2 regions of the Kitasatospora sp. NPDC059577 genome follow, and region 1 is predicted to be linked to the other one. Evidence: predicted binding sites of a transcription regulator. Region 1 holds the regulator's gene; the other holds the start of a gene.
The links. Region 1 encodes HrcA, which represses chaperone genes, less so after heat shock. Its sites were predicted from a motif close to TTNGCACTCNGNNNNNCNGAGTGCNAA; they were not measured.
Positions count from the first base shown of each region.

Region 2: a site for HrcA is predicted at 5,818-5,844, ahead of groL (chaperonin GroEL). Genes of this name have one in related genera too.

Region 1 covers NZ_JBHWBZ010000052.1:37,340-52,234, forward strand. The annotation lists gene ACFV0O_RS30855 (ABC transporter ATP-binding protein) at 1-1,707, opposite strand, end outside; gene ACFV0O_RS30860 (AMP-dependent synthetase/ligase) at 2,064-3,986, shown strand; gene hemW (radical SAM family heme chaperone HemW) at 4,066-5,295, shown strand; gene ACFV0O_RS30870 (hypothetical protein) at 5,336-5,530, shown strand; gene ACFV0O_RS30875 (Uma2 family endonuclease) at 5,566-5,895, shown strand; gene ACFV0O_RS30880 (DUF3097 domain-containing protein) at 5,886-6,719, opposite strand; gene ACFV0O_RS30885 (hypothetical protein) at 6,751-7,335, opposite strand; gene htpX (zinc metalloprotease HtpX) at 7,362-8,282, opposite strand; gene hrcA (heat-inducible transcriptional repressor HrcA) at 8,571-9,605, shown strand; gene dnaJ (molecular chaperone DnaJ) at 9,677-10,816, shown strand; gene ACFV0O_RS30905 (16S rRNA (uracil(1498)-N(3))-methyltransferase) at 10,919-11,668, shown strand; gene ACFV0O_RS30910 (S41 family peptidase) at 11,775-14,895, shown strand, end outside.
Region 2 covers NZ_JBHWBZ010000056.1:53,014-67,908, forward strand. The annotation lists gene ACFV0O_RS32295 (HelD family protein) at 1-664, shown strand, start outside; gene ACFV0O_RS32300 (copper homeostasis protein CutC) at 714-1,400, opposite strand; gene ACFV0O_RS32305 (hypothetical protein) at 1,523-2,479, opposite strand; gene ACFV0O_RS32310 (PadR family transcriptional regulator) at 2,476-2,859, opposite strand; gene ACFV0O_RS32315 (hypothetical protein) at 2,915-3,574, shown strand; gene ACFV0O_RS32320 (hypothetical protein) at 3,571-3,927, opposite strand; gene groL (chaperonin GroEL) at 4,039-5,661, opposite strand; gene ACFV0O_RS32330 (cold-shock protein) at 6,046-6,249, opposite strand; gene ACFV0O_RS32335 (MoaD/ThiS family protein) at 6,790-7,068, opposite strand; gene thrC (threonine synthase) at 7,136-8,443, opposite strand; SAM riboswitch class I at 8,460-8,596, opposite strand; gene ACFV0O_RS32345 (glucosyl-3-phosphoglycerate synthase) at 8,768-9,775, shown strand; gene ACFV0O_RS32350 (trehalose-6-phosphate synthase) at 9,814-11,280, shown strand; gene otsB (trehalose-phosphatase) at 11,267-12,106, opposite strand; gene ACFV0O_RS32360 (DUF3263 domain-containing protein) at 12,161-12,388, opposite strand; gene ACFV0O_RS32365 (cupin domain-containing protein) at 12,491-12,841, shown strand; gene ACFV0O_RS32370 (extracellular solute-binding protein) at 12,977-14,215, opposite strand; gene ACFV0O_RS32375 (ROK family protein) at 14,595-14,895, shown strand, end outside.

The DNA.
Region 1 (14,895 bases):
GGAGAGCACGATCTCCCGGTACGTCGGGTTGTCGGCCATCAGTTCGCGGTGGGTGCCGGTGCCGACGACGGCGCCCTCGTCGAGGACGACGATCCGGTCGGCGTCGCGGATGGTGGACACGCGCTGGGCGACGATCAGGACGGTGGCGTCGGAGGTCTCGCGGGAGAGGGCCTTGCGCAGTCTGGCGTCGGTGGCGTAGTCGAGTGCGGAGAAGGAGTCGTCGAAGAGGTAGACGGAGGGCTTGCGCACGAGGGCGCGGGCGATGGCGAGGCGTTGGCGCTGGCCGCCGGAGACGTTGCTGCCGCCCTGGGCGATGGGGGCGTCGAGGCCTTCGGGGAGCTTTTCGACGAAGTCCTTGGCCTGGGCGATCTCCAGGGCGTGCCAGAGGTCCTCGTCGGTGGCGTCGGGCCGGCCGTAGCGGAGGTTGCTGGCGACGGTGCCGGTGAACAGGTAGGGCTTCTGGGGGACGATGCCGACGTTGTCGGCGATCGTGTCGGCGCCGAGCTCGCGGACGTCGATGCCGTCGAGCAGGACCTGGCCGGAGGTGGCGTCGAAGAGCCGGGGGACGAGGCCGAGGAGGGTGGACTTGCCGCTGCCGGTGGAGCCGATGATGGCGGTGGTCTCGCCGGGGCGGGCGGTGAGGTCGATGCCGCGCAGGACGGAGGCCTCGGCACCGGGGTAGCGGAAGTCGACGGCGCGCAGTTCGAGGTTGCCGCGGCGGGGGACCTCGGTGGTGGGCGTGGCGGGCGGGACGACGCTGGACTCGGTGCCGAGGACTTCCTGGACGCGTTCGGCGCAGACCTCGGCGCGGGGCACCATCATGAACATGAAGGTGGCCATCATGACGCTCATCAGGATCTGCATCAGGTAGGAGAGGAAGGCGGTGAGCGCGCCGATCTCCATGGCACCGCTGTCGATGCGGTGGGCGCCGAACCAGAGGACGGCGACGCTGGAGACGTTCACGACGAGCATGACGGCGGGGAACATGACGGCCATCAGCCGGCCGACGTGGCGGGCGACGTCGGTGAGGTCCTCGTTGGCGGTGGCGAAGCGGGCCTGTTCCTGGCCGTCCTTGACGAAGGCGCGGATGACCCGGATGCCGGTGATCTGTTCGCGCAGGACCCGGTTCACGGTGTCGATCCGTTCCTGCATGCTGCGGAACTGCGGGCGCAGCGCGCGGACCAGGAGGACGACGACGACGGCGAGGGCGGGGATGACGGCGAGCAGCAGGCCGGACAGCGGGACGTCCTGGTTGAGCGCCATGATGATGCCGCCGACGCACATGATCGGTGCGGCGACCATGAGCGTGAAGCTCATCAGGGCGAGCATCTGGATCTGCTGGACGTCGTTGGTGGTGCGGGTGATCAGGGAGGGGGCGCCGAACTGGCCGACCTCGCGGGCGGAGAAGCTCTGCACCCGGTCGAAGACGGCGGCGCGGACGTCCCGGCCGAAGGCCATGGCGACGCGGGAGCCGATGAGGACGGCGCCGATGGAGCAGAGCGCCTGGAGGACGGTCACGCCGATCATCACCCCGCCGACTCGCAGGATGTAGCCGGTGTCGCCCTTGACCACGCCGTCGTCGATGATGTCGGCGTTGAGCGTCGGCAGGTAGAGCGCCGCGAGGGTGGACACCAGCTGGAGGAGCACCAGCAGGGTGATCGGTCGGGAGTAGGGGCGCAGGTACGCCCTCAGCAGTCTGATCAGCACTTGCACACTCTTGTCGTCGCCGGTCGGGTTCGCACCCCAATTCTCGTTCTTCTGTAGCGTCGTACAGGCCATTCGGCGTGTGGGAACCGGGGGTTTGCCGGGCTTTTGCCGAACCGTCCGGCAGTTCGCTCGTTGGTTTCCACGCGGGCCGCGTCCGTCGGCGCGGCGTGGTCACCGGTGCCGTCGGGGCGTGCCGTCCGGCTTCGCCCCCTTACGGAATGACCGGTTTCCCCCTAGGCTGCTGGTTGCCCCCTTGTTACCGACCGGTACCGTCCAGGTGAACCCGGGGCCCGGTGACCGCCCCCACGGCCGCCGAGACAATCCCTCAGACGGCCACCCGCCCCCGGAGGTCCTCGTTGAGTTCCGCGCAGTCCTTGATCGACTCCGGCAGGCCCGACCTCGTCGCCGGGCGTCCCGCATCCGTCGCCCACCTGTTCCTGGAGCGGGTCGCCGCGACCCCGAACGGCGAGGCCTACCGCTACCCCGCCCCGGTCGACGAGCAGGCCGCCGACGGCGCGCCCGGCGCGGAGCAGTGGCGCTCGCTGACCTGGGCGCAGACCGCGACCAGGGTCAAGGCGGTGGCCGCCGGTCTGATGGCGCTCGGCATCCAGCCGGAGGACCGGGTCGCCCTGGCGTCGTCCACCCGGCTCGAATGGGTCCTCGCGGACCTCGGCGCCATGTGCGCGGGCGCCGCGATCACGACCGTCTACCCGAGCACCAACGAGGACGAGACCGCCTTCATCCTGTCCGACTCGGGCTCCCGGGCGCTGTTCGCGGAGAACGCCGCCCAGCTGGCCAAGGCCGCCGCGCAGCTGGAGAAGCTGCCCGAGCTGCGCACCGTCGTCCTGTTCGACGCCCCCGACGAGGCCCCCGACGCGGCCGGCCTCGACGTGCTCACCCTCGCCGAGCTGGAACGGCGCGGCACCGAGTACCTGGCGGAGCACCCGGACGCGGTCGAGAAGGCCGTCGAGGGGCTGGGCAAGGAACAGCTGGCCACCCTGATCTACACCTCCGGCACCACCGGCCGCCCCAAGGGCGTGCGACTGGTGCACGACTGCTGGGCGTACGAGGGCCGGGCGCAGGAGGCCAGTGGGCTGCTGCGCTCCGACGACGTGCAGTTCATGTGGCTGCCGCTGTCGCACGTCTTCGGCAAGACGCTGATCTCGGGGCAGATCGCCACCGGCCACGTGATGGCGCTGGACGGCCGGGTGGACCGGATCATCCACAACCTGCCGGTGATCCGGCCGACCATCATGGCCTCGGCGCCGCGCATCTTCGAGAAGGTCTACAACGGCATCGCGGGCAAGGCCCGTGCCGAGGGCGGCGCCAAGTACAAGATCTTCCTGTGGGCGGCCAAGGTCGCCCGCGAGCACGCCCGGGCCGTCCAGGAGAGCCGCGTCGCCACCGGCACCGGCACCGCCCCGTTCGGGCTGCGGGTGCAGCACTCGCTGGCCGACAAGCTGGTGTACGCGAAGATCCGGGCGGCCTTCGGCGGGCGGCTGCGCGGCGCGGTCTCCGGCAGCGCCGCCCTCGCCCCCGAGATCGGCTACTTCTTCCTCGGCGCGGGCGTGCCGATCCTGGAGGGCTACGGCCTCAGTGAGACCAGCGCCGGCTCCTGCGTGAACCGCGAGGAGGACGTGCGGATCGGCACGGTGGGCCGCGCGCTGCCCGGCACCGAGGTGCGGATCGCCGAGGACGGCGAGATCCTGCTGCGCGGCCCGGGCATCATGCGCGGCTACCACAACCTGCCGGAGAAGACCGCGGAGGTGCTGGAGCCGGACGGCTGGTTCCACACCGAGGACATCGGCGAGCTCAGCCCGGACGGCTTCCTGCGGATCACCGACCGCAAGAAGGACCTGTTCAAGACCTCCGGCGGCAAGTACGTGGCGCCCAGCGAGGTCGAGGGCAAGTTCAAGGCGGTCTGCCCGTTCGTCAGCAACATCCTGGTGATCGGCAACGGCCGCAACTACTGCACCGCGCTGATCGGCCTGGACGAGGCGGTCCTCATGCCGTGGGCCGCCGAGCACGGCCTGGCGGGCAGGTCCTACGCCGAGCTGGCCGCCGAGCCGGCCGTCCACGAGCTGATCGAGGGCTTCGTGAAGCGGCTCAACGCGGGGCTGCAGCGCTGGCAGACGATCAAGAGGTTCCACCTGCTGCCGCGCGACCTCGACATCGAGCACGGCGAGCTCACCCCGAGCCTGAAGATCAAGCGCCCGGTGGTGGAGCGGACCTACGCCGACGCCGTGACCGCGATGTACGCGGGCGCCAACGAGGCCTGACCCACCCCGTCCCCGTACGGTCCGCGCGTGCGCCGCGGACCGTACGGGAGTTCTGCGGGCCGTACGGGACAATGGGGGCATGCCCTCCGCACTCCCCGACGGCGAACCCGTGCCGTCCGACGGTTCCCTGCCCGCGCACGCCCTCGCCGGGCTCGGCAGCCGGCCGTTCGGCTTCTACCTGCACGTGCCGTACTGCGCCAGCCGCTGCGGCTACTGCGACTTCAACACCTACACCGCCACCGAGCTGCGCTCCTCCGGGGCCGTCGCCTCCCAGGAGACGTACGCCGACAACGTGGTCGCCGAGGTCCGGCTGGCCCGGCGGGTGCTCGGGGACGCGGAACTGCCGGTGCGCACCGTCTTCCTCGGCGGCGGCACCCCCACCCTGCTGCCCGCCCGCGACCTGGTGAAGATGCTCGCCGCGATCCGCGACGAGTTCGGGCTCGCCCCGGACGCGGAGGTCACCACCGAGGCCAACCCGGAGTCCGTCGACCCGGCGTACCTGGCCGAGCTGCGCGAGGGCGGCTACAACCGGATCTCCTTCGGCATGCAGAGCGCCCGGCCCCACGTGCTGAGCCTGCTCGACCGCCACCACACCCCGGGCCGCCCCGAGGCCTGCGTCGCCGAGGCCCGCGAGGCCGGTTTCGAGCACGTCAACCTGGACCTGATCTACGGCACCCCGGGCGAGTCCGACGACGACTGGCGGGCCTCCCTGGACGCGGCGATCGGCGCCGGACCGGACCACGTCTCCGCGTACTCCCTGATCGTCGAGGAGGGCACCAAGCTCGCCGCCCGGGTCAAGCGCGGCGAACTGCCGATGATCGACGACGACGTGCACGCCGACCGCTACCTCATCGCCGAGCAGGCGCTCTCCGCCGCCGGGTACCGGTGGTACGAGGTCTCCAACTGGGCCACCACCCCCGAGGGCCGCTGCCGCCACAACGAGCTCTACTGGACCGGCGCCGACTGGTGGGGCGCAGGCCCCGGCGCGCACAGCCACGTCGGCGGCGTCCGCTGGTGGAACGCCAAGCACCCGGCCGCCTACGCGCAGGCCCTCGCCGAGGGCCGCACCCCGGCGCTGGGCCGCGAGGTCCTGGCGGACGAGGACCGCCGCGTCGAACGCGTCCTGCTGGAGCTGCGCCTGGTCGAGGGCGTCGCCCTCGACCTGCTCACCGACACCGGCCGGAAGGCCGCCGACCGGGCCCTTGCCGACGGCCTGCTCGCCGAGGAGCCCTACCGGCGGGGCCGCGCCGCCCTCACCCTCCGGGGGAGGTTGCTGGCCGACGGGGTCGTGCGTGACCTCGTGGACTGACGTTCGTTGACGTGGTGTCAGCCGTCGGAGGGAGCGCGCAATGACCGCCATCGATGGCCGGATGACGGGGATCTTCGAGAGCCTGGAGGCTCCGGAGGGCGTCAAGGCCGAGCTCATCCGGGGGGAAATCGTGATGACGGCCGGGCCGGACACGGTCCACAACCTCATCGTCTCCGCGATTCAGCACCAGACTCCCTACGCACGGTTCCGGGCGCTGCAGACACCCAGGATCTGATCATCTCCGGCGAGGCCGGCGAACCCCAGCCGGATCTGGTCGTCTTCGAGCGGGGTGTCGTCCCGGAGGCGGGCCGTCTGCTGCCCGCCTCCGCGGTGACCGTGGCGGTCGAGGTGGTTTCCAGGACCAGCGTGCACCGGGACTACCGGACCAAGCGCGAGATGTACGCCCAGGGCGGGATCCCGGCGTACCTCATCGTCGACCCGCTGAGGGGCGTGTGCGTGCTCCTCACGGATCCGACCACTGACACGGCTTCCGGTGTCCCCGTGTACTGGGCCGAACGGACCAGCAAGTTCGGCGATCCGATCGAGGTCGACGTGCTCGGCGTCACGCTCGACACCTCGGAGTTCCGGATCTACGCCTGATCCGGCAGCGTCACGAAGTCGATCAGTTCCTCGACCCGGCCCAGCAGTTCGGGCTCCAGGTCCTTGTAGCTGTCCACGCCGGACAGGATCCGCTTCCACGCCGCCGGGGTGTCGACCGGCCAGCCCAGGCGGCGGCAAGTGCCCTCCTTCCAGTCCTCGCCGCGGGGGACGGCGGGCCAGCCGGGGATGCCGACGGAGGAGGGCTTCACGGCCTGCCAGACGTCGATGTAGGGGTGGCCGACGACCAGGACGGACTCCCCGGTGACCTGCGCGGCGATGCGGTGCTCCTTCGTTCCGGGGAGCAGGTGGTCGACCAGGACGCCGAGGCGGCGGCCGGGGCCGGGGGCGAAGTCGGCGACGATCGCGGGCAGGTCGTCGATGCCGCGCAGGTACTCCACCACGACGCCCTCGATCCGCAGGTCGTCGCCCCAGACCCGCTCGACCAGCTCGGCGTCGTGCCGGCCCTCGACGTAGATCCGCGACTCCCGGGCGACCCGGGCGCGGGCGCCGGGCACGGCGACCGAGCCGGAGGCGGTGCGGCCGGGCGTGCGGGGCGCCGCGGGGGCGGCGGGACGGACCAGGGTGACCACCGAGCCCTCCAGCAGGAAGCCGCGCGGCACCAGCGGGAACACCCGGTGCTTGCCGAAGCGGTCCTCCAGGGTGACGGTGAACCCCTCGGCGGTCTTCTCACAGCGCACCACGGCCCCGCAGAAGCCGGTCGCCGCCTCCTCGACCACCAGGTCCCGCTCGGCGGGCACCTCCGGGGCGGGGGTCTGCTTCTTCCACGGTGGGGTCAGGTCGGGTCCGTACTGGCGGCTGCGCATACGGGTGATCATAGGGAGGGCGGACGGTGCGTCAGAGGCCCGGCGCGCCCCAGACCGGGAACCAGCGGCTCAGGTCCTTCTCCAGCCGCAGGTCGTTCCCCAGCATCGCGTTGACCTGCAGTTCCAGCGGGCTGTTGCGCTTCTCCCCGCCGCCGGGCATCGGGGCGAACGGGTAGAAGGTGCCGCGCTTGTAGAGGTAGACCAGGGCCAGCGACTGCCCCTGCGCGTCGCGGAAGCCGACCAGCGAACAGAGCAGCTGCGGCCCGAAGCCGTTCGCCTCCAGTTCGCTGTTGACCGCGTGCAGGTCGTTCACCAGCTCCGGCAGCTCCCCGGGGGAGTGCCGGGCGAGCAGCCACGAGTAGCCGTAGTCGTCCTTGGAGGCCTCCACCGGGACGCCGCCGCGCTCGGTGTCGGCGTCCAGCAGCGCCCGCACCTGCTGCTCCACCTGGACGAAGGCCGCGCCCTCGACGGCCGCGAAGCAGACCGAGCCGAGCCCGGTGGGCAGGAAGCCGGTGGCGGCCTCCAGGGTGAGCGCGGCGGACGGCACGCCGAACAGCTGGTCGAGGTCGGGCTTGACGGGCTTGGTGCGGCCGAACAGGGCGTCCAGGATTCCCACGGCGGTCCTTTCGTGTGCTCGGACGGTCAGCGGCCGAGCTGCTCGGAGATCTTCGCCAGCTGCGCCAGCCGCGTCTCCAGCGTCGGGTGGGTGGAGAACAGCTGCGAGGCCGTCTCCCGGGCGCTCAGCGCGGGCGCGAAGTAGAAGGCGTTGTAGGGCTGCGACTTGCGCAGGTCCTCGGTGGGGATGGCGGAGATCTGCCCGGTCACCTTGGTGAGCGCCGAGGCGAGCGCGCTGGGCCGGCCGGTGAGCTGGGCGGCGGCGCGGTCGGCGGCCAGCTCGCGGTAGCGGGACAGCAGCCGGGTGAGCAGGAAGCTGATCGCGTAGACGACCATCGAGACCAGCGGGATGATCAGCGCCAGGATCGCCGTGTTCTGGTCGTTGTTGTTGCGGCCGCCGCCCATGAACCCGCCGTACACGGCGATCCTGGTCATCGCGCCGGCGAGCACGCCGAGGAAGCCGGCGATCGTCATCACCGCGACGTCCCGGTGGGCGACGTGGGACAGCTCGTGCGCGAGGACGCCCTCCAGTTCCTCGGGCTCCAGCCGGCGCAGCAGGCCGGTGGTGACGCAGACCACCGCGTTCTGCGGGTTGCGGCCGGTGGCGAAGGCGTTGGGCATGTCGTTGTCGGCGACCGCCACGCGGGGTTTGGGCATGTCGGCCAGCGCGCAGAGCCGGTCGATCGTGCCGTGCAGTTGGGGGAAGTCCTCCGGGGACACCTGGTGGGCTCCCATGGCCCGTTCGGTGATCTTGTCACTGAACCAGAACTGGGCCACGAACAGCCCGCCGGAGATCAGGACGATCAGCGGCCATGCGCCGCGCAGCAGCGCGATCAGCAGGCCGGTGAAACCGACGTACAGCAGCCCGATCACGAACATCGTGGCGACCATGCGGCCGGTCAGGCCGCGGTCGGGCGCGAAACGGGTGTGCTGGCCCGAGCTCGACATCGCTTGCTCCTCCATTCGCCGTCGCTTTCGATGCTGCCACCCGGACGGCCGCGAGGCACCACCCCCGCGCCGGGAAGCGTGAACGCTCCCCGTCCCGCGGGCCGTACCCGGAACTGCGGGCAGGATCACTCCGGTCCGGCCGTTCCTGCCGTAGGACCCGGGCCTTACACTGGCAGGTACGGTTCTGGCACTCGCGCGTTCAGAGTGCCAGGACCGGGGCCTCCCGGAGCGGCCCGCAGCACTCAGGGACACAGACGGACAACGTGCGAAGACGGAGGTGCGTGCCCCATGGCCGGAGAGGTCCGCCAGCTGGACGACCGCAAGCTCGCCGTGCTCCGCGCGATCGTGCAGGACTACGTGGGCACCGAGGAGCCGGTCGGGTCCAAGGCCCTCGTGGAGCGGCACAATCTCGGGGTCTCGCCGGCGACGGTCCGCAACGACATGGCGGCGCTGGAGGAGGAGGGCTACATCCACCAGCCGCACACCAGCGCCGGCCGCATCCCGACCGACAAGGGGTACCGCCTCTTCGTCGACCGGCTCGCCGAGGTCAAGCCGATGAGCGCCCCCGAGCGCCGGGCGATCCGGCACTTCCTGGACGGCGCGGTCGACCTGGACGACGTGGTCGCGCGCACCGTGCGGCTGCTCGCCCAGCTGACCCGGCAGGTCGCGGTCGTCCAGTACCCGTCGCTGACGCGTTCGACCGTCCGGCACATCGAGCTGGTGGCGCTGGCCCCGGCCAAGGTGATGCTGGTGCTGATCACCAACACCGGCCGGGTCGAGCAGCGGATGGTCGACTGCCCGGGTACGGTCGGCGAGACGGTCCTGGCGGACCTGCGGACCGCGCTGAACGGCAGAGCGGCCGGCCGCCTCCTCCCGGACGTCCCGGGGCTGCTGGAGGAACTCCCGGCGATGTTCGAGCAGGCCGACCGGCCGACCGTCAGCACGGTCCTGGCGACCCTGTTCGAGACGCTCGCGGAACAGAACGAGGAACGGATCATGCTGGCCGGCACGGCCAATCTGACCCGCTTCGGCCACGACTTCCCCCTCACCATCCAGCCGGTGCTGGAGGCCCTGGAGGAGCAGGTCATCCTGCTCCGCCTCCTGGGTGAGACCAATGACGCCGCGATGACGGTCCGGATCGGGCGGGAGAACGCCTACGAAGGGCTGATTTCCACCTCGGTCGTGTCGGTCGGTTACGGTTCGGGCGACGAGAGCGTGGCCAAACTGGGTGTGATCGGTCCGACCCGGATGGACTACCCGGGCACAATGGGGGCGGTGCGGGCGGTGGCGCGGTACGTGGGTCAGATCCTGGCCGAGTCGTAGCAAACAGCCGTCGGACATCCTGACGGCGTCCAGTCGCAGCACTACTACAGGCGGAACAAGCGGAGCATTTGGTGGCCACGGACTACTACGCGGTACTCGGCGTCCGACGGGATGCGGGGCAGGACGAGATCAAGAAGGCGTTCCGGCGCCTGGCACGCGAACTGCACCCGGACGTCAACCCGGACCCGAAGACGCAGGAGCGGTTCAAGGAGATCAACGCCGCCTACGAGGTGCTCTCCGACCCGCAGAAGCGCCAGGTCTACGACCTCGGCGGCGACCCGCTGTCCCCGGGCGGGGGCGGCGCTGGCGGCTTCGGCGCGGGCGCGGCGGGCTTCGGCTTCTCCGACATCATGGACGCCTTCTTCGGCGCCGCGGCCGGCCAGCGCGGCCCGCGCTCGCGCACCCGCCGCGGCCAGGACGCCATGATCCGGCTGGAGATCACCCTGGAGGAGGCCGCGTTCGGCACCACCAAGGAGCTCCAGGTCGACACCGCCGTCACCTGCACCACGTGCAGCGGCGAGGGCGCGGCCCCCGGCACCTCCGCCCAGACCTGCGACATGTGCCGCGGCAAGGGCGAGGTCTCCCAGGTCACCCGGTCCTTCCTGGGCCAGGTCATGACCTCCCGCCCCTGCCCGCAGTGCCAGGGCTTCGGCACCGTCGTGCCGACCCCGTGCCCGGAGTGCGCCGGCGACGGCCGGGTCCGCGCCCGTCGCACCCTGACCGTCAAGATCCCGGCCGGTGTCGACAACGGCACCCGGATCCAGCTGGCCGGCGAGGGCGAGGTCGGCCCCGGCGGCGGCCCGGCCGGCGACCTGTACGTCGAGATCGCCGAGTCCGCCCACGCGATCTTCCAGCGGCGCGGCGACGACCTGCACTGCACCGTCACCATCCCGATGACGGCTGCCTCGCTCGGCACCCAGGTGCCGCTGCAGACCCTGGACGGCCTGGAGGAGGTCGACATCCGGCCCGGCACCCAGTCCGGCCAGTCGATCCCGCTGCACGGCCGCGGCATCACCCACCTGCGCGGGGGCGGCCGGGGCGACCTGATAGTGCACGTCGAGGTGAAGACGCCCACCAAGCTCGACCCCGAGCAGGAGGAGCTGCTGCGCCGCCTGGCGGTGCTGCGCGGCGAGGAGCGGCCCTCCGGCCAGTTCGCGCCCGGCCAGCAGGGCCTGTTCTCCCGGCTGAAGGACGCCTTCAACGGCCGGTAGCCGTCGCGCGGGGGTGCCGGGGGCCGACCCCGGCACCCCTTTCGCGTGCCCCCGCCGGTTCCCCCTCCCGCCCCAGGCCCCGCCCCGGAAAGGTGCCCCCGCATGACCGCGCCCGTCTTCGTCGTCGAGACCGAACGGATCGCCGCCGCCGCGCCCGGCGCGCTGGTGCGCCTGGACGGCCCGGAGGGGCGGCACGCGGCCGCGGTGAAGCGCCTGGAGGCCGGTGAGGCGGTGACCCTCGCCGACGGACGGGGGCTCGGCGTGGACGGAACGGTCGCCGCGGTGCACGGCAAGGACGCGATCGACGTCGCGGTCGCCGCGGTGCGGCGCGAGCCGGAGCCCGCGCCGCGGATCGTCGTCGTCCAGGCGCTGCCGAAGGGCGACCGCGGCGAACTGGCCGTGGAGACCATGACCGAGGTCGGCGTGGACGTGGTGATCCCCTGGGCGGCCTCCCGCTGCATCACCCAGTGGAAGGGCGAGCGCGGCGCCAAGGCGCTCGCCAAATGGCGGGCCACCGCCCGGGAGGCGGGCAAGCAGTCCCGTCGGCTGCGCTTCCCCGAGGTGCGCGACCCGATGACCACCAGGCAGCTGGCACCGGTGCTCGCCGGGGCCGCGTTCGCCGCCGTGCTGCACGAGGAGGGCGCCGAACCGCTGGCGCACGCCGCGCTGCCCGCCGCCGGCGACCTCGTGCTCGTCGTCGGCCCGGAGGGCGGGGTGTCCCCGGAGGAACTGGCCGCGTTCGCCGACGCGGGAGCGAAGCCGTACCGGCTGGGCCCCTCGGTGCTGCGCACCTCCACCGCCGGGGTGGCCGCCGGCGCGCTGCTGCTGGGACGCACCGGCCGCTGGGCGTAGCCCGCCGTACTACGGTCCCGCGGCCGGGTCCAGCGGGCTCGCCCGAGTGGCCCGACTCTGCCGAAAAGCCCGGCGGCTCGTACGCGTACGTGCCTACCCTGGCCGCGTGACGGACTCCCTGAGCACCCCCGCGGGCGCCTACCTGCGCCACCCCCACCTGCACGGCGACCTGGTCACCTTCGTCGCCGAGAACGACCTCTGGCTCGCCCCGCTGGAGGGCGGCCGGGCCTGGCGGCTGACGGCCGACCACCTGCCGGTCCACGACCCCCGGTTCTCCCCGGACGGGCGGCACATCGCCTTCACCTCCACCCGGGACGGCGCGCCCGAGGTGCACGTGGTGCCGGTGGACGGCGGCCCGTCCCGCCGGCTCACCCACTGGGGCAGTGGCCAGACCCGGGTCCAGGGCTGGACGGCCGACGGCCGCCCGATCGCCACCACCACCGCCGGCCAGGCCACCCCGCGCCGCACCTGGGCGCACGCCGTGCCGCCGGACGGCGGCGAGCCCGCGCGACTGCCGTACGGGCCGGTCGGCGGGATCGCCTTCGAGCCGGGCGGCGACCGGGTGCTGCTGGCCAGCGCCGCGATCCGCGAACCGGCCTGGTGGAAGCGCTACCGGGGCGGCCGGGCGGGCAAGCTGTGGCTGGGCCGGGAGGAGTTCGCCCGGGTCCACGAGGAGCTGGACGGGCAGCTGTCCTCGCCCCTGTGGGTGGCCGGCGGGGACGGCGGCCGCATCGCCTTCCTGTCCGACCACGAGGGCGTCGCCGAACTGTGGTCCAGCCTCCCGGACGGCACCGACCTGCGCCGCCACACCACCGGCACGGACGGCTTCTACGCCCGCAACGCCGCCACCGACGGCACCCGGGTGGTGTTCCACCGGGCCGGTGACGTCTGGCTGCTGGACGACCTGGCCGGCGCCGAGCCGCGCCGCCTGGACATCCGGCTGGCCGGCCCGCGCAGCGGCCGCCGCCCCCGCCCGGTGCCCGCCGCGCACTGGCTGGAGTCCGTCGCCCCCGACCGCACCGGCCGGGCCAGCGCCGTCGTGGTGCGCGGCAGCGTGCACTGGCTGACCCACCGCGAGGGCCCGGCCCGGGTGCTGGACGAGACGCCGGGCGTGCGCGGGCGCCTGGTGCGGGTGGTGCCGGGCGAGGACGGCTCCCAGGGCGTGCTCTGGGTGTCCGACGCCGAGGGCGAGGACGCCCTGGAGTTCGCGCCCGCCGTGCACGGCGCCGAGCGCCGCCGGCTGGCCGCCGGGCAGCTCGGCCGGGTCAACGCGCTGGCGGTCTCCCCGGACGGCAAGCAGGCCGCGCTCGGCGTGCACGACGGCCGGGTGCTGCTGGTGGCGCTCGCCGACGGCACCGTGCACGAGCTGGACCGCAGCACCGACGGCGAGGTCAGCGGGCTGGTCTTCAGCCCGGACTCGGCCTGGCTGGCCTGGTCGCGGCCGGTGCCGGGGCTGGGCCCGTACTCGCTGCGCCAGATCGTGCTGGCCAACCTGGCCACCCGCACCGTGAGCGAGGCCACCCAGCAGCGCTTCATCGACACCTCGCCGGCCTTCACCGCGGACGGCCGCTACCTGGCGTTCCTGTCGGTGCGCAACTTCGACCCGGTCTACGACTCGCACGTCTTCGACCTGTCGTTCCCCAACGGCTGCCGCCCGTACCTGATCACGCTGGCGGCCGACACGCCGTCCCCGTTCGGCCCGCAGCGGGCCGGGCGCCCGCTCGGCGGGGAGGAGGACGAGCCGCGGGCCAAGAAGGCCGACGGTGAGGAGGGCGGCGGCGACGCCGCACCGGTGACCAGGGTGGACCTGGACGGCATCGCCGACCGGATCGTCCCGTTCCCGGTCGAGGGCGGCCTGTTCGGCACCCTGCGGGCCGCCAAGGACGGCCTGCTGTGGACCAGGGTCCCGCTGCTCGGCGAACTCGGCGACGAGGCGGCCTCCCTGGAGGACGATCGGCCCCGGCCGGTGCTGGAGCGCTTCGACCTGAAGAAGCGCCGGGCCGAGCAACTGGTGCACGACGTCGACGGTTTCGCGGTCAGCGGGGACGGCAGCCGGGTCGCCGTGCTGGACGAGGGCGAGCTGCGGATCGTCCCGGCCGACCACAAGGCGGCCGGCGAGGACGACGAGACCGCCGTGGACCTCGCCCGGCTGCGGGTCACCGTCGACCCGGCCGCCGAGTGGCGGCAGATGTTCGCCGAGAACGGCCGGCTGATGCGGGACAACTTCTGGCGCCCCGACCTGGCCGGCGTGGACTGGGCCGGCGTCCTGGAGCGCTACCGGTCGCTGGTCGAGCGGGTGGGCTCGCACGACGACCTGGTGGACCTGCTCTGGGAGGTGCACGGCGAACTCGGCACCTCGCACGCCTACGTCGTCCCGTACGGCGCGCACACCGAGCCCGCCCGGCGCCAGGGGCTGCTCGGCGCGGACCTCGTGAAGGAGGGCGGGCAGTGGCTGATCGCCCGGATCCTGCCCGGCGAGTCCTCCGACCCGCGGGCCCGTTCGCCGCTGGCCGCCCCCGGTGCGGCGATCCGCCCGGGCGACGCGGTCCTCGCGGTCAACGGCCGTCCGGTGGACCCGGTCACCGGCCCGGCCCCGCTGCTGGCCGGCACCGCCGGGCAGCCGGTCGAGCTGACCGTGGCCGGCAAGGACGGCACCGACCGGCGCCACCCGGTGGTCGTCCCGCTCGCCGACGAGGAGGCGCTGCGCTACCACGACTGGGTGGCCGGGCGGCGGGCCGCGGTGCGCGAACTGGCGGGCGGGCGGCTCGGCTACCTGCACGTCCCCGACATGCAGACCACCGGCTGGGCCCAGATCCACCGCGACCTGCGCTCGGAGATGGCCAAGGAGGGCGTGATCGTCGACATCCGGGAGAACCGCGGCGGCCACACCTCCCAGCTGGTGATCGAGAAGCTCGCCCGCCGGATCGTCGGCTGGAACGTCAGCCGGGACACCGACAGCCCGGTGCCCTACCCCGGCGACGCCCCGCGCGGGCCGGTCGTCGCGCTCGCCGACCAGGACTCCGGCTCGGACGGCGACATCGTCAACGCCGCCATCCAGGCGCTGGGGATCGGCCCCGTCGTCGGCACCCGCACCTGGGGCGGGGTGATCGGCATCGACAGCCGCTACCGGCTGGTCGACGGCACCCTGGTCACCCAGCCCAAGTACGCGTTCTGGCTGGACAACTACGGCTGGGGCGTGGAGAACCACGGCGTCGACCCGGACGTCG
Region 2 (14,895 bases), on a different contig from region 1:
CCTCTCCCCGATGCAGTACCGCGCGGTCGGCCGCCGCTGCACCACCGGCTCGGCGACCGTCCTCGGCGACCTCGCCCAGGGCACCACCCCGTGGGCGACCGCGAGCTGGCCGGACGCCCTGCACCACCTGGGCAAGCCGGAGGCGCACGTCGAGGAGCTGACCAAGGGCTTCCGGGTGCCGGAGGAGGTCATCGCGTACGCCTCCCGGCTGCTCCCGGCGATCGCTCCGGGCCTGGCCCCGGCCACCTCGGTCCGCGACACTCCCGGTTCGCTGACCATCCGCCGGATCGCCGAAGGGGAGCCGGCCGACGCGGTCGAGGCGGTCGTCGCCGCCTGCCGGGAGGCACTGGAGCACGAGGGCTCGACCGGCCTGATCGCCGCCGACGCCCGGATCCCGGTGTTCGCCGAGGCACTGGCCGCGGCGGGCCTGCCGCACCTCGCCCCCGGCACCGAGACCAGCGCCGAGGCCCGACTGACCCTCGTCCCGGCCTCGCTGGCCAAGGGTCTGGAGTACGACTACGTGGTGCTGGACGAGCCGGCCGCGGTGATCGCCGGCGAGCCGGACGAGCGGACCGGACTGCGGCGGCTGTACGTGGCGCTGACCCGCGCCGTCTCCGGGCTGACCGTGCTGCACAGCGAACCGCTGCCCGAGCGGTTGCGCTGACGACGACGGGCCGGTCCCGCGCCGCGGGACCGGCCCCACCGGTGGGCGCTCAGGCGTCGATCGAAGCCCGCCACTCGGCGACCTTGGCCGGATCCACCGGCGAGCGCCAGCCGTCGGCCCGCACCGCGCCGCCGACGTGGAAGGCGTCGAAGCCCTCCGCCCGGAGCTCCTTCAGGTGTTCGGCCCGCAGGCCGCCGCCGATCAGGATCCGCTGCCGGTACCCGGGCTCGCCGGCCCGGGCCAGTTCGCCCGACAGCACGGCGCGCCCGGCGTCCACCCCGGCGGCCGAGCCCGAGGTGAGGAAGGTGTCCAGCCCGGGCAGTGCGCCGACGGCGGCCCGCAGGGCGGCCCGGTCGGCGCTGTGGTCGATCGCCCGGTGGAAGGTCCAGCGGCAGCCGGCCACCGCCTCGGCGACGGCCGCGGTGGCGGCGAGGTCGACGGCGCCCGTGGCGTCGAGGAAGCCGAGGACGAACTCCTCGGCGCCCTCGGCCCGCAACGCGGCGGCCCGGGCGCACAGTTCGTCCAGGTCGCCGGGGGTGAAGCCGTCCCGGACCCGGAGCATGACGCGCAGTGGGATGCCGACGGCGGCCCGGATCCGGGCGAAGTCCTCGACGGACGGGGTGAGTCCGTCGGCGGCCATGTCCGTGACCAGTTCGAGCCGGTCGGCGCCACCCGATTCGGCGGCCTGGGCGTCCTGGGGCGTCAGCGCGATGACTTCGAAAATTGGTCTAGACATATCAGTAGGTTGCCACATGCCGCCGGCCCCGGCGAGACCGCACCCCGATCCGGCCGTACCGGGTCGGCGTCCCCGCCGCGCCGGCCCCGGGCAACCCCCGCCGTCCGTGCCGACAACCCCCGTCAGGCCGGACCGTGGGCCGCCGCGACGGCCGGCCGCCGGCCGGACCGGTGCACCGCCAACGCCACCAGCACCAGCAGTCCCAGCGCCGGCACCGCCACCGGGAGCAGGTTCGAGACCCCGTGGGCCTCACGCCAGATGTTGAACAGGCACCCCGGCCCGGTCACCACCAGCACCGTCACCCCCACGGCCGTCGGCACCGTCCGGCCGCGCAGCCCGGCGAAGGTCAGCAGCAGCGGCGCGACGAGCATCACCACCACCCACCCCCGGTCCAGCGGGAAGGTGGTGTCGTCCCAGTTCTGGGCCGCCTCCAGCAGTCCGCCCGCCACCGCCGCGGCCAGCACCAGCCCGGCCGTCCGCCCGGTCGGCCGGGGCAGCAGGTCGGTCGGCGCGGCGACCAGCAGCAGCGCGGCCGCCACGAAGGGCAGCGAGGCCATCCCGACGTATCCGACCCACCACAGGTCGAAGTGCGAGGTGAGCACGGCTTCGCCCAGCTGGCGCAGCCCGATGACGCCCAGGACCAGCGCGGTGGCCCGCACCGCCGTCCAGCGCCCCAGCAGGGCCGCCACCGCGAGCAGCAGCGCGGCCACCGGCGGGGCGAACGCCCGGACCTGGTTCCCCAACGAGTCGTCCCAGGCGAGCCAGCTGGTGGTCCGGTCCACGGTGGCCAGCCAGGGCACCATCGTGGCGCCGACCACCGCGCCGGCGATCATCGGCGCGGCCAGGGCGAGCAGCCGGCCGGCCGCCGAGGCGCCGGTCAGCCCGAGCCGCACCCGCAGCCCGTACACGGCCAGGCCGAGCACCTCCCGGGCGACCGCCGCGCGACCGCCCTCCGCCGTCGTGTCGGCGAACACCTCGGTCAGCTCCTCGCCGCGCTCCCGGCGGTACTGCGCCGGGTAGAGCTGCAGCGCGGCCCGCAGCACCACCGAGGGCGCGGCACCGATCACCGGCATGGTCATGAGAGTCCTCCTCCCGACGCGGGCCGCCCCTGCGACCCGGCACTCCCCGGCAGCATCGCCCGGATCCTCGCCAGCCGGCGCTCGGCCTCGGTGGCGACCGCCCGCAGGCGCCCGGCCTCCGCGGCCAGCGCCTCCCGCCCGGCGCCGGTCAGCGCGTAGGTGCGCCGGGCGCGACCGTCCACCACCTCCTCGGCGGCGACCTCGATCAGGCCCTGGCCCAGCAGCCGGTCGAGGGCGCCGTAGAGGGTGCCGGTGCGCATCTTGACCCGGCCGTCGGAGATCGCGGCGATCTCCTGGATGAGCGCGTAGCCGTGCCTCGGGGCATCGGCCAGCGCGGTGAGCAGAAGCAGCGTCGGCTCCTGCATGGAGCGTTCAGTCATACGTCTACATATATCGCCGACCGGCACATCCCGTCCACCGGAACGACCCGCCACAATGGCCCGCATGCCGACGCACACGCCCACCACCGAGACCGACCTGCTCACCGCCTGGACCGCCCTGCTGCACCGCTGCGGCGCCGCCGACGACCCCGGGCCGTACGGCCGGGAACTGCTGCGCCGCTGGTCGGAACCCCAGCGCCGCTACCACACAGCCGAGCACCTGAGCGCGGTCCTACGGCACGTCGACGACCTCGCCGGGCACGCCTGCGACCCGGACACCGTCCGCCTCGCAGCCTGGTTCCACGACGCCGTCTACCGCCCCGACCGCACCGAGAACGAGGAGCGCAGCGCCGCCCTGGCCGTCCGCGCGCTCACCGCCGCCGGCCTGCCCGCCGCCCGGGTCGCCGAGGTCGAGCGGCTGGTCCTGCTCACCGTCGGCCACGACCCGGCCCCCGGCGACCGCGACGGCGAGGTGCTCTGCGACGCGGACCTCGCCGTCCTCGGCGGCACCCCCGAGGCGTACGCGGCGTACGCGGCCGCCGTCCGGGAGGAGTACGGCTTCGTCCCGGAGCCGGACTTCCGCGCCGGCCGCGCCGCCGTCCTGCGCGGGCTCCTGGCCCTGCCCGCGCTCTACCGCACCCCCGCCGCCCACGAGCGCTTCACGGACGCCGCCCGCGCCAACCTGACGGCCGAACTCCAGCGGCTGGAGGACTAGGGCAGCTTCCCGACCGGCGCCACCACCGCGCCCTGCTTGCCGCACACCCAGTGCGGATCGGGCCCCAGCTCCGGCTCCACGCCCAGCGCGTGCGGGTCCCCGTCGGCCGCGCACTCGCTGCACAGCGGCCAGCGCCCGTACGCCTCCAGCAGCGCGTCCTGGACGTCCTGGGCGACCAGTCCGAGCACGTACTCGGTGCCGTCCGGCCACTGCTCCAGCCACCAGCGGCGGTGCGTCACGGCCTGCTCCACCAGCGAGACGACGGCGGCGTCCGCCACGTCCCGCGCGGTGAGGTCGGCCAGGATCAGTGCCCGCGCGTTGTGCAGGGCGGTCTCGATGTCGTCAGCAGCCATCCGTCCATTCTCCGTCGACCCGTCGCAACGCCGAAACGCCGCGTGGGCGGCCCCCCGAAGGGAACCGCCCACGCGGACGAGGTACCACCGATCCGATCGGAACGATCAGGATCAGAAGTCCATGTCACCGCCCGGCATGCCGCCGCCGGCGGCCGCAGCGGCCTTCTCCGGCTTGTCGGCGATGACGGCCTCGGTGGTGAGGAACAGCGCCGCGATGGAGGCGGCGTTCTGCAGCGCGGAGCGGGTGACCTTGGCCGGGTCGATGATGCCCACGGCGACCAGGTCGACGTACTCGTTGGTGGCGGCGTTCAGGCCGTGACCGGCGGGGAGGTTGCGAACCTTCTCCACCACGACGCCACCCTCCAGGCCGGCGTTGGTCGCGATCTGCTTGATCGGCGCCTCCAGCGCGACCTTGACGATGTTGGCACCGGTGGCCTCGTCGCCCTCCAGCTCCAGCTTGTCGAAGGCGACACCGGCCTGCAGCAGGGCGACGCCACCACCGGCGACGATGCCCTCCTCGACGGCGGCCTTGGCGTTGCGGACGGCGTCCTCGATGCGGTGCTTGCGCTCCTTGAGCTCCACCTCGGTGGCCGCGCCGGCCTTGATGACGGCCACGCCGCCGGCCAGCTTGGCGAGGCGCTCCTGGAGCTTCTCGCGGTCGTAGTCCGAGTCGCTGTTCTCGATCTCGGCGCGGATCTGGTTCACGCGGCCGGCGACCTGGTCGCTCTCGCCGCCACCGTCGACGATGGTGGTCTCGTCCTTGGTGATGACCACCTTGCGGGCGGTGCCCAGCAGGTCGATGCCGGCGTTCTCCAGCTTGAGGCCGACCTCCTCGGAGATGACCGTGCCACCGGTGAGGATGGCGATGTCGCCGAGCATGGCCTTGCGGCGGTCGCCGAAGCCCGGGGCCTTGACGGCGACGGACTTGAAGGTGCCGCGGATCTTGTTCACGACCAGGGTCGACAGGGCCTCGCCCTCGACGTCCTCGGCGATGATGACGAGCGGCTTGCCGCTCTGCATGACCTTCTCCAGCAGCGGCAGGAGGTCCTTGACCGAGCCGATCTTGGAGTTGGCGATGAGGATGTAGGGGTCCTCGAAGGTCGCCTCCATCCGCTCCAGGTCGGTGGCGAAGTAGGCCGAGATGTAGCCCTTGTCGAAGCGCATGCCCTCGGTGAGCTCAAGCTCCAGACCGAAGGTGTTGCTCTCCTCGACGGTGATGACGCCTTCCTTGCCGACCTTGTCCATGGCCTCGGCGATGAGCTCGCCGATCTGGGTGTCAGCGGCGGAGATGGAGGCGGTGGAGGCGATCTGCTCCTTGGTCTCCACGTCCTTGGCCTGGGCCAGCAGCTGGTCCGAGACGGCGGCGACGGCCTTCTCGATGCCGCGCTTCAGGGCCATCGGGTTGGCGCCGGCGGCGACGTTGCGCAGACCCTCGCGAACCAGGGCCTGGGCGAGCACGGTGGCGGTGGTGGTGCCGTCACCCGCGACGTCGTCCGTCTTCTTGGCGACCTCCTTGACGAGCTCCGCGCCGATCTTCTCGTACGGGTCCTCGAGCTCGATCTCCTTGGCGATGGAGACACCGTCGTTGGTGATCGTGGGGGCGCCCCACTTCTTCTCCAGCACGACGTTGCGGCCCTTGGGGCCGAGCGTGACCTTCACCGCGTCGGCGAGCTGGTTCATGCCACGCTCAAGGCCGCGGCGAGCTTCCTCATCAAAGGCGATGATCTTGGCCATCAGAAGTGGTCCTCCGGGACACGGTCGACTGCTCGGACCAAGGGGTGCCCGCGACGGACGGCCCTGGTGTGCGGGGGTCTTTTCCCCTACCGCTCCCGGGGGCCTCACCGACCCGGTCCGCTGTCACTCTCACGCTGTGAGTGCTAACGCCAATGATTAGCACTCCGGGTGGTCGAGTGCAAGCCCCGCCGCCGACCCGCGAGCCGCCGCGGAGCCCGCCCCGGGGCCGTCCGGGAACGGCCGGAAACGCCGGGAACACGCCGGGAACACGCCGGGAACACCCGGGAACGCCGACGGGCCCGCACGACGCGTGTCGTGCGGGCCCGTCGAGAAGCGAGTGGTCACCAGCCCTGGGCCGGGCCGAGCTCCTGGAGTCGGAAGGGGTCAGACCGCCGCGCGAACCATGTCCGCCTGCGGGCCCTTCTGTCCCTGGGAAATCTCGAACTCGACCCGCTGGCCCTCCTCGAGGGTGCGGTAGCCGTCCATCTGGATCGCGCTGTAGTGGACGAAGACGTCCGCACCACCGTCGACCGCGATGAAGCCGTAGCCCTTCTCCGCGTTGAACCACTTGACGGTGCCCTGAGCCATTCCGAACTCCCCTAGTGCTGTGCTGGCCCTTCACGTGCCCGCAGGTCGCGGGCCCGGGTTGGTTTGAAGGCCGGCCCGGGGAACCCCCCCTGGGCGCAGCCGTGCACGCCGCAGCCCTCCGCGCGGGGCGCCGAACGGCGTCCGGTGAGCGGGTGACTGCGTCGACCGCCGCTGAATGTATCCGGACCGACGCCCTCTGCAACAGGGTCAACCGCCGGTAATTCCACTGCCCGATCAAGGGACAGGACGGGCCGAATCGGAAAAATATCGGCATTTCACGCCGGACATAGCGGACGAATTACCCAAATCCCCGCGGTAATTCTGACATCGGCCTGACATGATTGCCGGGCCGGTCTCACCGGCCGGACGCGCCCGGGCGGAACGGCGCGGGCGGTCGAGAGGGAACCCCTGTTCCCAACCGAGCGACACTCTACTCCGACTCGACTCGGAAAGATTCCAGCCGGAATGCAACCGGCCACCCGTGCGCACGGAGAACGGAATTCCGTACGCACGGGTGGCCGAATGGCGGGGATTCGCGGCTCAGCAGCCGCCGGCCACCGCCGGAATGATCGAGACGCCGGCGCCGTCCTTGATCTCGGTCGCCAGGCCCTCGGCGAAGCGCACGTCGTCGTCGTTCACGTAGACGTTGACGAAGCGGCGCAGCTTGCCGGTGTCGTCCAGCAGGCGGGCGGCGATGCCCGCGTGGTTCTTCTCCAGGTCGGCGATGACCTCGGCCAGGGTCGCGCCCTGGGCGGTCACCTCGGCGGCGCCGCCGGTGTAGGTGCGCAGGATGGTGGGGATGCGGACGTTGGCGCTCATGGCTCTCCTAGCGGGGTGGGGCCTTGCGGGGCGGGCCCCCGGGTGGCGGGGCCGGGACGGGGGAGGTTCAGGCGGACACGAGGCCGGCGGCGCGGAAGGAGTCCAGCGTCGGGCGGATGACGGCGGTCATCCCGGCGTCGGAGACGGCGTCCAGGGTCTTCAGGCCGTCGCCGGTGTTGATCGCGACGGTCTCCTTGGCCGGATCCAGCTGCCCGGTCTCGACCAGCTTCTTCAGCACGCCGACGGTCACCCCGCCCGCGGTCTCGGCGAAGATGCCCTCCGTCCGCGCCAGCAGCCGGATCGCCGCCACGACCTCGGCGTCCGTGACGTCCTCGACCGCGCCGCCCGTGCGGCGGGCGATGTCCAGCACGTACGGGCCGTCGGCCGGGTTGCCGATCGCCAGCGACTTGGCGATGGTGTCCGGCTTGACCGGCCGAATCACGTCCCGGCCGGCCTTGAAGGCCGCCGACACCGGCGAGCAGCCCTCCGCCTGGGCGCCGAAGACCCGGTACGGCCGGTCCTCGACCAGTCCGAGCTTGATCAGCTCCTGCAGCCCCTTGTCGATCTTCGTCAACTGCGAGCCCGAGGCGATCGGGATCACGATCTGCTCCGGCAGCCGCCAGCCGAGCTGCTCGCAGATCTCGTACGCCAGCGTCTTGGAACCCTCGCCGTAGTACGGCCGCAGGTTGACGTTGACGAAGCCCCAGCCCTCCCCCGCCGGGTCGCCGATCAGCTCCGAGCAGAAGCGGTTCACGTCGTCGTAGTTGCCCTCGATGCCGATCAGCTCGCCGCCGTACACCCCGGCCATGACGACCTTGCCCTGCTCCAGGTCGTGCGGGATGAACACGCAGGACCGGAACCCCGCCCGGGCGGCCGCCGCGCCCACCGCGCCGGCCAGGTTGCCGGTGGAGGAGCAGGACAGCGTGGTGTAGCCGAACGCCCGCGCCGCCTCGATGGCGCACGCCACCACGCGGTCCTTGAACGAGTGCGTCGGGTTCCCGGAGTCGTCCTTGATGTGCAGCTGGGCGGTGAAGCCGAGCTCCCGGCCCAGGTTGTCCGCCTTCACCAGCGGGGTCCAGCCCGGGTTCAGGTTCGGCTTGGACGCCACGTCGGCCGGCACCGGCAGCAGCGGCGCGTAGCGCCAGACGGACGTCGGACCGGCCTCGATCCGCTTGCGCAGCTCCTCCGCGCCCTCGCTGCCGAACTCGTAGGCGATCTCCAGCGGGCCGAAGCACTCCAGGCACGCGAAGCTGGGACCGAGCGGGAAGCGGGTGCCACACTCGCGACAGGACAGCGCGGCGGCCGGGCCGAGGTCCACGGGTCGGGGTCCCCCCGGCCGAAGGCTGGGGGAGGGTGCGACAGTGTCGATAGCCATGATGGCGAGGCCTCTCTCCTCATCTTCCCCGTAGCGCGGTCGCGCCACAGGCCGGAATTGGCACCTGTCCCGCCGGGGCCTGTATGACGACAGCCGCGCGAGAAGGTTGCCGGGACGTCAACGGGCCGTTCCCTCAGTCCCTCTGGATGAGCTTGTGAAATTGTGGTGGCGCTCAGCGGTGACCCCGGCGTGCAAAGGTCCGACCGCTGTACGAAGACTGTATCCGAAGGCGTCAATCCTGAACGGGACCGTCCGCCACGCGAGATGACCCGTCCCACCCGACCCGCCGAGGAGACTTCCGTGCCCGCCGAACCGACTCCCGCACTGCTCCCGCAGGCGGCGTCCTGGCTGCGCCGCCGCTCCTGGAGCGCCGCCGACCGGCCGGTCCGCACCCTCCTCGCGGCCAAGGAGCGCACCGGGCGCACGGTCAGCGTGGTCCTCCCCGCCCTGGACGAGGAGGCCACCGTCGGCGACATCGTCCGCACCGTCCGCCGCGAACTGATGGAACGCCTCCCGCTCGTCGACGAACTCGTCGTGGTCGACTCCGGCTCCGTCGACGCCACCGCCGCCGTCGCCGCCGAGGCCGGCGCCCGGGTGGAGCACCGCGACGCCATCCTGCCCCGGCTGCCCGCCGCCCCCGGCAAGGGCGAGGTGCTCTGGCGCTCGCTGCTGGTCACCCGCGGCGACATCGTCTGCTTCGTGGACGCCGACCTGCGCGAGTTCGACCCGGCCTTCGTCTCCGGCATCGTCGGCCCCCTGCTGACCGACGAGTCCATCCACCTGGTCAAGGCCATGTACGACCGCCCGCTGGAGACGGAGTCCGGCGCCGTCGTCCCGGCCGGCGGCGGCCGCGTCACCGAACTCGTCGCCCGCCCCCTCCTCAACCTCCACTGGCCGGAGCTCGCCGGGTTCGTCCAGCCCCTCGGCGGCGAGTACGCGGCCCGCCGCTCACTGCTCGAACGGCTGCCCTTCCCGACCGGGTACGGCGTCGAACTCGGCCTGCTGGTAGACGCGTTGGAACTGGTCGGCCTGGACGCCCTGGCCCAGGTGGACGTCGGCGTCCGGCACCACCGCCACCAGGACGGCCAGGCCCTCGGCCGGATGGCCGCCACCATCTACCGCACCGCCCTCGAACGCCTCGACCGCGCCCACCGGCTCAAGGCCTCCGCCGACCTGGTCCACCCCCAGCTCACCCAGTTCACCCGCGACCCGGACCCCCGCCCCCGGACCCCGGCCGGGGACACCCCCATCTTCACCCCCCGCACCTACGAGATCACCGCCCTGGAACGCCCCCCGATGCACACCGTCCCCGAATACGCCACCCGGCACTGAGGGGTTTGCCACGCCGGAGCCCCGGCAACATCCCAACCATGGGCGATCTCACGACCGAACGTTCGAGTGCGACCGGCACCGCCCCCGTCCTGGTGGCCTCCAACCGGGGACCGGTGTCCTTCAGCACCGCCGACGACGGCACGCTGACCCTGCGGCGCGGCGGCGGGGGGCTGGTGTCCGGCCTCTCCGCGATCGACGACCCGAACGCCGTCTGGGTCTGCGCGGCCCTCAACGCCGCGGACCGCAGAGCCGCCGCGCAGGCCCCCGACGGCCGCCTCGACCTGGCCGGCCACGACGTCGGCGGGCAGGCCGTCCGGATGCTGGACATCGACCCCGAGACCTTCGCCCGCGCCTACAACGGCGTCGCCAACTCCACCCTCTGGTTCGTCCACCACCTGCTCTACGCGACCCCCACCGCGCCCGCCTTCGACGCCGGGTTCCGCACCGAGTGGGCTGCCTACCGGGCCTACAACGCGGCCTTCGCCGAGGCGCTGGCTGCCGAAGCCGCCCCGGACGCCGCGGTGCTCGTGCAGGACTACCACCTCTCCCTGGCCCCGGCCCTGCTCCGCGCCGCCCGTCCCGACCTGCGGATCGGCCACTTCTCGCACACCCCGTGGGCCCCGCCCGAGTACTACCGGATGCTGCCCGACGACGTCGGCCGTGACGTCCTCACCGGCATCCTGGGCGCCGACCGGGCCGGTTTCCTCACCGAACGCTGGGCCCGCGCCTTCGCCGCCTGCTGCGAGGACCTGCTCGGCGCCGCCGTCGACCACGAGGCGCTCACCGTCACCCACGACGGCCGCACCACCCGCCTGGGCGTGCACGCCCTCGGTGCCGACGCCGACTTCCTGCGCGAACGCTCCCGCCGGCCCGACGTGGACGAGCGCCTCGCCATCCTGCGCGAGGCCGTCGGCGACCGCCGCACCATCGTCCGGGTCGACCGCACCGAGCTGAGCAAGAACATCGTCCGCGGCCTCCAGGCCTACCGGCACCTGCTCCGCACCCGCCCCGAGTGGCACGACCGGGTGGTCCACATCGCGTTCGCCTACCCGTCCCGGACCGACCTGGCCGAGTACCGGGACTACACGGCGGCCGTCCGGCGCCTCGCGGGGGAGATCGACGCCGAGTTCGCCACCCCCACCTGGAAGCCGCTGATCCTGCACGTCGACGACGACTTCCCGCGTTCCCTGGCCGCCTACCGCCTGGCCGACGTGGCCCTGGTCAATCCCATCCGGGACGGCATGAACCTGGTGGCCAAGGAGGTCCCCGTGGTCTCCGACCGCGGCTGCGCCCTGGTCCTCTCCCGGGAGGCCGGCGCCTACGCGGAACTCGCCGACGACGCCCTGACGGTCAACCCGTACGACGTCATCGCCACCGCCGACGCACTGCACACCGCCCTCACCATGCCCGAGGCGGAACGCGCCGACCGGACCAAGCGCCTCGCGGCGGCGGCCACCGCGCTCCCCCCGCAGCAGTGGTTCCTCGACCAGCTCAACGCGCTGTGAGCGCCTGACCCAGCGATTCCAGCAGTTCCACCACGCCGGCCGGGCCCGGGACCACCAGGTCCGCCCGGTCGGCGAGTTCGCGCACCGGTGCGTCCCCCACCGCCGCGCTGCACACCAGCAGCCCGGCCATCCCCTCGCCCCGCAGCTTCTCCACCGCCGCGAAGGCCGCCACGTCCCCCAGGTCGTCCCCCGCGTACAGCACCGATCCGGCGGCCCGTTCCCGGAGGAAGCCGGTCAGCGCCGCCCCCTTGTCCACGCCCGGCGGCCGCAGTTCCAGCACCAGCCGGCCGGGTTCCACCACCAGTCCGTGCTCGGCCGCCAGCGCCCCGACCGGCGCCCGCAGCAGTTCCAGCGCCTCCTCGGGCGCCGCCGTCCGCCGGGTGTGCACGGCGACCGAACGGCCCTTGTCCTCCAGGCCGGTGCCCTCGGGCGCCCCGGACCGCGCCAGCACCCCGGGCAACGCCTCCCGCGCACCCGCCACCCCGGGGTGCACCTGAGGCGCCGTCAGCTCACCGTCCTCCCACCGCTCGGCGCCGTAGTGTCCCAGCACCACGACCCCGGGCACCCCGGCCAGTCCCCCGTACTCCACGGCCAGCGCCGCAGGCCGTCCCGTCACCACCACCACGGCCCGCACCTCGGATGCCAGCACCCGCAGCGCGCCGGCCACCCCGGGGTGCGCGCGGGCCAGGCTCGGGTCGGCCACGATCGGTGCCAGGGTCCCGTCGAAGTCCAGGCCGATCACGGTGTCCCGGGGCGCCCGCAGGATCGCCCGCACCCCGTCCCGCCCGGCCTCGGTCCCCGGCACCCACGTCTCTTCGAATCCCATACCGAGGCCCTTACCCCCGGTCCCGGCACGGAACGCCCGCGTCGAACGCCCGCGTCAGCGGGCCTCCCGCCGGGCGGCCCGCACCCGCCGCAGGCGGTTCACCAGCACCGGGGCGTGCGCCAGCGCCTCCTCCCGGTCCAGCAGCGCGTTCAGCAGCTGGTAGTACCGGGTCGAGGAAAGCCCCAGCTCCTCCCTGATCGCCCGCTCCTTGGCCCCCGCCGTCCGCCACTGCCGCCCCTCCAGCGCCAGCACCGCCCGATCCCGCTCGCTCAGCTCGCCCACCGCGCACACCTCCGCCCGCCACTACGGAGTGTCATTCTCCCGCGCGACCCCGACACACAGTGCTCGCCCCACCGCTTCGCCGGCCCGGCTAGCGTCATCCCCATGACCACGCCCAGCTTCGCCGTGCACATCCCCGCCGCCGACCTCGAACCCGACCCGCTCGACCCCGCGCAGATCGTCTCCGGCACGCCCGAGGTCACCGGCCGGGTCCTCTCCGAGTCCGCCGACGGCCGACAGCTGCGCGGCATCTGGCAGATCACCCCCGGCGTGGTCACGGACGTCGAGGCCGACGAGATGTTCGTGGTCCTCAGCGGCCGGGCCACCATCGAGGTCGAGGGCGGCTCGACCCTGGAGGTCGGTCCGGGCGACTGTGCGGTGCTGCGCGAGGGCGACCGCACCACCTGGACGGTCCACGAGACCCTCCGCAAGGCCTACGCGATCACGCTCCCCTGAGCGCGTTCCCCCTGACCACGCTCCCCCTGATCACGCTCCCGCCGGACGCGTTCCCCCGAGCGCGTTCCCCCCGCGGACGCGGACGCGCAGGGGCCCGGCCCCGGAACCCCCGGGACCGGGCCCCACGGCCGGACGCTACTTGCGGACCCGCGTCGCCTCGTTCACCGCCGCGTCCTGCAGCCCCCCGAGCACCTGCTTCGGATCGCCCGTCACGGCCTGCCCGATCCCGGCCTTGATCCGATTGCTGACCTCGCCCCACGCCGGGTCCCCGAACGGGTAGAAGCTCGCGTTGGCCAGCCCGACCGCGAACTGCTTGAGGTCGGCGTGCTTCGGGTCCGTCGACATCCGGTCGAACGCGTCCTGGGTGACCGGCAGCAGGTTGTACCGCTCGTCGAACTTCAGCTGGTTGTCCCGGTTGTAGACGAACGACAGGAACTTCTTGATCTCGTTCTTGTGCCCGTTCGCCTTGAACGCCATCATCCAGTCCGCGACCCCGAGGCTCCCGGTCCGTCCGACGCCGTCCTTCTTCGGGATCGGCGCCGTCCCGAAGTCGATGTTTCCCGCGGTCGCCATCCGCAGCAGCGTCGGGTGCCCGTTGAGCATCGCGACCTTGCCGGCCGCGAAGTCCTGGAACACCGGGGTGCGGTTCATCTTCCCCGGGTCCGGGTACGTCAGCCCGGTCGCCACCAGGTTGCTCTTGAGCCAGCTGAAGGTGGCCTGGTTCTGGGCGCTGTCGATGGTGTAGTTGCCGACGTCGTCGGAGATGCTCCCGCCGCCGCTCAGCGTCCACAGCATGGACTCCGCCGGTGCCTCCTCCGGCCCGAGCGGGAGACCGTACGGGGTCACGCCCGGCACCTTGGCCCTGATCTTCTCCGCGTCCTGCTTCAGCTCGTTCCAGGTGGCGGGCGGCTGCGTGATCCCCGCCTGCCGGAACATCGCCTTGTTGTAGAAGAGCACCCGGGACGAGGACACGAACGGGATCCCGTACTGCGTCCCGAGCACCTGGCCGGCGTGCGCGAAGGTGTCCAGGAAGTTCGCCTGGGTATCCACCGAGAGGACGTCCGACGCCGGGTACAGCCGGCCCGCGGCGACCTGGTCCGCGAAGCCGCCGGTCTGCAGCAGGTCCGGGGACTTCCCGGCCGCGATCATGTCCTCGACCTTCTTGCCGATCTCGGTCCAGCCGTCCACCTCGACGCTGACCTTGATCCCGGGGTTGGCGGCCTCGAAGTCCCTGGCCACCGCGTCCCAGTAGTGCGCGGAGCCGGTCTCCTGGTTCTCCCCGTAGTCCGCGGCGACCAGCTTGAGGGTGACGGTCCCCTCGCCCTGCCCGCCGCACGCGCCGACCGCGGTGAGTGCCAGTGCTCCGGCCAGCACACGACCGAGCACACGGGTGGGAACGTGGACGCGCCTGTTCAACGCGGGTACCGCCTTAGGGGAAGAACTGCCGCCGGAACGAGGGACTCCGGCAGGGGGGAGGCGCCACACTGTCAAACCCGCCGACCACTGGTCCACACCACTGGGGCACCCCGCCGCAGTAGTTACCGAAGTGCCCGGGGTCGTTGCACGATGCGCAACCGCGCACGCCGGGATCGCCTCCGGGACAACCCCCGGACCACCCCGGGACACCCCCCGTACGCCCCACCCCAAAGCGCCGCACACCGCCGCAGCTGCGACAAAGCTCACCCTGCATGGACCAGACCAATCCGACAACTGGACTAGACCTCTTCTACCCACCCAAGGGAAACTGTCCTCCGTGAAGCACGTCATCGCACTCGATGTAGGCGGCACCGGCATGAAGGCCGCGCTGCTCGCCCAGGACGGCTCCGTGCTGTTCGAGGCACGCCGACCGACCGGGCGGGAGCACGGCACGGACGCCGTCGTGACCGCCATCCTCGACTTCGCCACCGACCTGGCGGACGAGGGCCGCCGCCGTTTCGGCGTCGCCCCGCTCGCGGCCGGCGTCGCCGTCCCGGGCACGATCGACGAGAAGAACGGGATCGCGGTCTTCTCCGCCAACCTCGGCTGGCGGGAACTGCCCCTGCGCAGGCTCCTCG